2 regions of the Marinobacter sp. MIT932201 genome follow, and region 1 is predicted to be linked to the other one. Evidence: riboswitches for the same ligand, from Rfam matches in the RefSeq annotation. Region 1 holds a riboswitch; the other holds the start of a gene.
The links. A riboswitch is a leader RNA that binds a small molecule or an ion and turns the genes downstream of it on or off. The one in region 1 is predicted to bind cobalamin.
Positions count from the first base shown of each region.

Region 2: linked by a shared signal. The riboswitch ahead of SIC15_RS19845 (ribonucleoside-diphosphate reductase subunit alpha) and the one ahead of SIC15_RS01270 (TonB-dependent receptor plug domain-containing protein) in region 1 are both predicted to bind cobalamin.

Region 1 covers NZ_CP138917.1:286,553-289,760, forward strand. Annotated here, with positions in the region: gene SIC15_RS01265 (putative nucleotidyltransferase substrate binding domain-containing protein) at 1-1,077, opposite strand, end outside; cobalamin riboswitch at 1,200-1,423, shown strand; gene SIC15_RS01270 (TonB-dependent receptor plug domain-containing protein) at 1,558-3,208, shown strand, end outside.
Region 2 covers NZ_CP138917.1:4,334,270-4,337,477, forward strand. Annotated here, with positions in the region: gene SIC15_RS19845 (ribonucleoside-diphosphate reductase subunit alpha) at 1-1,540, opposite strand, end outside; cobalamin riboswitch at 1,667-1,875, opposite strand; gene SIC15_RS19850 (DUF3047 domain-containing protein) at 2,049-2,729, shown strand; gene SIC15_RS19855 (substrate-binding periplasmic protein) at 2,744-3,208, opposite strand, start outside.

The sequences.
Region 1 (3,208 bases):
TTCGTCCCGCGCCATGGACCCCAGCGCCATAAAACAATAGGGCACGGGTGGCGGCCCGAGTTTCTCCTCGCCCAGGGCCAGCAGGCGCTGGGTAAAGCTGCGCCCGATCCCGGCCATGGCACTGCCAATCATGTGGGAGTTGGCGTCTTCGTTCACCATGCGAACAAAGCTGTCCCGCACATCCAGGCTGATTTTCTTCAGGCCTTTCACATCCTGCTGGTGGTAGATGTTGCTGACCAGGTAAAGGCTGCTCTGGCTCTCGTACTTCACGATGTCAGACAGCGCAATGACGCCGCGAACCTCATCACCATCCATCACCGGCAGGTGGTGCACATTGTTGTGCAGCATGGTGAGCATGGCCTCGAAGATGAATATGTTCGAACGGATGGTGATCAGATCCTCCGACATGATCTCGCTGATAGGCGTTTCGGAGGCTAATGCCTCGCTGAGGGCCCGGGTGCGCAGGTCGCGGTCGGTGATGATGCCCTTGAGCAAGGGCTTGTCGCCCTCCTCGTCCATCAGCAGCAGTGCCGAGACGCCGTGCTCGGTCATAATCCGCGCTGCTTCCTGCAGTCGGACGGTGTGGGGGGCGGACACCGGCTCCCGGGAAATCAGCCGGGTGACCTTGGAGGTCATGAGCTGGTTGGATTTTTCCCGCCGGGATACAGCGGAGCGCAGGCGGCTTCGGTCCTCGATCTCAACGAAATCGGCAAAGTTGTCGTCGTTTTCCCAGAGGTACTGGAACGTATCGTAAGGAATCTTGTACAGCAGAACGTCTTCGAGGGCTTTGGCGGGAAAGCGAACTTTCCGGTTCATCAGCAGGCCAAACTGGCCGAAGACTTCACCCTCGCTGATCCGGTTGTAGAGTTCTCCGGTGCGCCGATAGATCTCCACTGCACCACTGCGTACGTAGAACAGCCAGCTGCTGGGATCACCCAGTTCCAGAATCTGGCTCCCGGCCTTGAAGTAAACAACCTCTATGTCGCCAACCACCCGGTCGAGCAGTTCCTCGGTCATCTCGTCGAACGGCGGGTATTGAGCCATGTGATTGCGGATGTCGACCAGCTCGGCCTGCATAAAACTCCCTGTTCTGGCGAAGAAAAAGTGATTGTCAGTCAAGGAATATAGCAGTGGCAGAAGCCTGCGACCATGTCGACCTTTGATGGATTTCATTGACCGGTTACCCCGGTGTTGCTAGCCTTGCCACACTTTTTTCAGGTGTCCGTCGCAAAGCGCGACGGGTGAAACGGGAAATCGGTGAGCCTGGCACAGCCAGTGCAAGTCCGATGCTGCCCCCGCAACGGTAAGCAGGACAACGGCAATCTATGCGCCACTGTGTCGCCACGACATGGGAAGGTGATTGCCCGGGAACCCCAGGTTCCGCCTGCCAGCCCGGAGACCGGCCTGGAAAAACACCCGATGTTGCGGTGGGCAACCTGGGTGGGTGATATGCCGGTTCCGCTTTTCTGTTGCCAGTCTACCGCCTGCCCCTACTCCCTGTTCCGCAACGAAAACCAGATTCCCGTGCGGGTGCGCGCGGAGTGCGGAGCAAGCTCTATGTTCAGAATTCAATGCCCTGTTTTGTTGGCCGGCGTTTCCCTGGCCGCCCTGCCTCTGGCCGTTTCGGCCCAGTCTTCTCCAGAATCCGATGCCCTGGATCCGATCGTGGTTACCGCGACACTGGGCCCCAAGACCGTTGGCGAGAGCCTGTCTTCAGTGACGGTCATCGAGAAAGAGGATATTGATCGGCAACAGCCCGCGGAATTCCGCGACCTGCTGCGCGCCCAGCCCGGGATCAACGTGGTGTCGGACGGCAGCTACGGAAAGACTACCAGCGTATTCCTGCGTGGCGCGGGCAGCTCAGGAACCGTGCTGCTTCTCGATGGTATCCGCCTGCGCTCTGCCTCCGCGGGTATCCCACCCTGGCAGTTTTTGCCTCCCGAATTGATGGAGCGGGTTGAGCTGGTGCGGGGCGCGAAGAGCTCCCTCTACGGTGCCGATGCGGTGGGTGGTGTCATCCAGGCGTTCACCCTGGAACCGGAGGCCGGGCGCCAGGGTTGGGGCGAGCTGAAAGGCGGTTCCCATGAAACCCGTGAGGTAACGGCCGGACTGGCTGGCCGGGAAGGCCGTTCGTCGTTCCTGGCCGGTGGCGTTTATTCGGATACCGATGGCACGAACCTGCGTGCTGGCGGCGAAGACAAAGGATTCCGGAACGCTGGGGGCCTGGCCAAACTGAGCCACAGTTTTGACCAGGGCGGCGGCGCAGGGCTGACGGTGTTCCAGTCTGAAGGTAATACCGAGTTTGAAGGCGGTGATACCGATTTCCTGATCCGTGCCATGGGGCTGCATCTGGAAGCGGTTGCCAGTGACTACTGGCGCACACGTATCCAGTTCTCGGAAGCCCGTGACGAACAGGATACCTTCGGAGCCAATCCCAGCACGTTCGACACCCTGTCTCGCTCCGCGCGCTGGGAAAACACCCTGACGGCCGGTGTTCATGAACTGGTTCTGGGTACGGAGGTCATGCTTGACGAAGTGGATGGCACCAGCAACTTCACAGAAGACAGCCGGACCAACAGCGCGGTTTTCGGTCAGGGCCGTTTGAACTTTGATGCCACCGATCTGATGCTCAGTCTGCGTCTGGATGACAACGAGGCCTATGGCAAAGAGGAAACTGGCGGTGTGGCCTTCGGTCACCAGCTGGACCGCGCCCATCGCTTTCGCCTCAGCTATGCGACATCGTTCCGGGCACCCACCTTTAATGACCTTTACCTGACGGTGCCGTTCTACACCGGTAATCCTGACCTCGATGCGGAAGAGGGGCAGATGGTCGAAGCCGGTTTCTCCGGGCGATATGACCAGTGGTACTGGGACATTGCGCTTTATCAGAACGACGTGAAAGACCTGATTACCTACGTGTCGGACCCGGTGACCTTTGAGGGCACCATGGAAAACGTCGAGACGGCCAGAATTCGTGGCGTTGAGGTTTCTTCCGGTATCGAGACGGCTGACTGGAATCTGGCGGCAGCAGTAACCTACGCGGATACCGAGAACCGCGATACCGGCGAGCGCCTACCGCGCCGTGCAGAAAAGAACCTGCGTCTGGATATTGATCGCCTGTTCTCACAGTGGTCTGTGGGCGCCAGCTTTATTGCCGAGAGTGACCGCTATAACGATGCGGCAAATACCAGTCTGCTCCCGGGCTATG
Region 2 (3,208 bases), 350 kb from region 1:
GTTCGGCCAGCGCCTCGTAATGCTCGTAGCGTTCCCGGAAGGCGTTGCCATACAGGTCGTGCAGATCCGGCGCATCGCTGGGGGAGAACAGGGTCCAGTCACGGTCTTCGCGCATGCGCTCGATCAGCAGATCGGGCACCCAGTTGGCGGTGTTCATATCGTGGGTGCGGCGGCGTTCGTCGCCGGTGTTCTTACGCAGTTCCAGGAATTCCTCGATGTCCAGGTGCCAGCTTTCCAGGTAGGCGCAAACCGCGCCCTTGCGCTTGCCGCCCTGGTTCACCGCCACGGCGGTGTCATTGACTACCTTCAGGAAGGGCACCACACCCTGGCTCTGGCCGTTGGTGCCCTTGATGTGGGAGCCCAGCGCACGGACTGGCGTCCAGTCGTTACCCAGACCGCCGGCCCATTTCGACAGCATGGCGTTATCACGGATGGCGCCGTAGATGTCTTCAAGGTCGTCGCCCACCGTCGTCAGGTAACAGGACGACAGCTGAGAATGGCGGGTACCGCTGTTAAACAGCGTGGGTGTGGACGCCATGTAGTCGAACGACGACAACAGGTTGTAGAACTCGATGGCGCGGGCGTTCGGGTCATCTTCCCGCAGGGCCAGCCCCATAGCCACGCGCATGAAGAAAACCTGTGGCAACTCGAGGCGGGCCTTGTTCCAGTGCAGGAAGTAGCGGTCGTACAGGGTTTGCAGGCCCAGGAAGCCGAATTGCAGGTCACGCTCCGGCTTCAGGGCGGCTCCCAAGCGCTCCAGGTCGAAAGCGGCCAGGGCTTCGTCCAGCAATTCATAACGAATACCTGCCTCGATAAAGGCACTCAGGGCCTGTGGATAAATCTCAACCAAGGGCAGACTAATGGGCAGGTCCAGGGCGGCGGCAGTCTCCAGACGCAGCTGTTCCAGCAGTAGACGGGCGGTGACCGCGCTGTAGTCCGGCTCCCGCTCAATCCGGCTGCGGGCCGTCATGATCAGGGCCGACAGCACGTCTTCCTCGGCGATGCCGTCGTACAGGTTGGTCAGGGCATCGTCCACCAGGGAATCACCGTCAATACCCTCCAGCCCTGTGGCGGCCTGCTCCACCTGCAGTTTCATCAGGCCCAGATCCAGCGGGGCAATCTCGCCACTGGTCTTTTTCACGGTCAGGTGCGGGTGCGCCTCCACCGGGGCATGGCGGGCACGCTCGCGGGCGTGCTCTTCCCGGTAAAGCACATAGGCGCGAGCCACTTTCTGCTCCTCAGCCCGCATCAGGGCCAGTTCCACTTGGTCCTGAATATCCTCGATGTGTACCTTGCCACCCGCTTTCAGGCGGCGGCCAATGGCCTGGATCACCTGTTCGGTGACCCGATGTACGGCATCATTGATTCTGGCAGAGCCGGCGGCCTTATCGCCTTCAACAGCCAGGAAGGCTTTGGTGACGGCAACGCTGATCTTGGATGGATCAAAGCCCACGAGCGTGCCGTTGCGTTTGATGACCTGAAGGGATTCGGTGTCGGTGTGCGAGGTTGGCCGGGGTTCGGCCAGGGCTGAGGCAGACATGTGTGTTCTCCTGAATACGCGTTGAATTCCTTTCACCATCGCGTACGCAGGGGCATACCTCGCCATAGGAATGGCTGGGCATAACCGGTCTGCTCACCCTGGGTCGCGAAGGTGCAGTCAGGAGCTGTGAAGCTCCGTATCCCTGGCAGGTCTTCGGACTCAGGGGCGTGAATCGTTCGATTCGGCCTCGCTCGGCGACTTCCCGGTATCAACCAGTGTCGTAATGCCGTGCTTGTTCCCCAATACCGCTGCGCGTCAGTTCCGGAGTCTCACCGGATTCCCGATACCAGAATGTGTGGCGTGATCACGCGCCGACCGAGTTGGTTACGCACTGATCACTACATCTGGTATTTGACCAAGGATGAAAACACTATATACGGGTAACTTTTACAGGACAAGGCACTTTCCGGTAAAACATCTGTCTGCAACGGAAGTATCCGGAAAGAGGCAAGGCGCTATGAAGATAATCGCACACCGAAGATTTTGGGGCCTGCTCCTCGTTTCCCTGATGTGTTTTGTGCCGGTCAGTGCGCAGGAGTCAGTATTAACACCTTTCTCCCAGATGAAGTTCCTGAATGACGGCTGGGAACCCCTGGAATTTCCCAAGATCGATCAGCTCAGTCGGTATGAACTGACCACCGAAGACGGTCAGCAGGTTGTCAGGGCCACCACCGAAGGTGGGGCATCTGGCCTCATTGCCCGGGTACGATTGGAGCCCGCCGATTCACTGATTCTGCAGTGGCGCTGGAAGGTCTCGAACGTGTTCGAGAAGGGTGATGCCCGAGAAAAGTCCGGTGACGATTATCCTGCCAGGATCTACGTTGCGTTCGAGTTCCAGCCTGAAAAAGCAGGCTTCTTCGAACGCGCCAAACGCAAGACGGTTGAAGTGTTATTCGGAGAGTCCCTCCCGGGCAACGCTCTGAACTACATCTGGGCCAATAGCCTGCCCAAGGGCGAGATCGTGCCCAACCCTTACACCGAGAAAACCATGATGATCGCGGTGAATTCAGGATCAGATCAGGTCGGTGAATGGGTCACCGTGGAACGTGACATTATGGCCGACTACCGGGAAGCGTTTGGTGAGGAACCACCACCGGTAGTCGGAATTGCCATTATGTCGGATTCCGACAACACCGGGGAAAAAGCAACGGCCTGGTATGGGGATATCTTTCTTGATCCCGAATCGTGAAGACCAAAAGATGGCTATCGGTATTGTTCTGGAAAGCCCGGTATCACAAAGCTCTCACCGAACTTGCGTATCGGGGGCACTTCACCCTGTTCAGCCAGACGCAGGTAGGCATCGTCAAACTCTTCCCGCAAATTCGCTGCTCTGGGATTAGCAAGCGAAAACAGCCAGGTTAGGTTTCTTAGACGAATCTCTGATTCGCGAATCTTCTCGTCTTCGGACATCGCCAGAGTTTCCAGAACTGGATCCCGATGTCCGAACAAGTATTGCCCGCGGCCAAGCTTGAGCATGTCCAAAGCCGCTCGATAATTGGGTGCCTGAGTGACGTCAATTGAACTCTCGCCCTCTAGCCAATACAAAAGCCCGCCGTAGGTGTATCCAGCAATCGTGATTACTGTCTTACCCTGCAATTGATCAAAATGAGACAGTGGTTCTGTTCCCTCCAGATACCAGGCGCTCAACTGGGAAGCGAAGGGACTCAC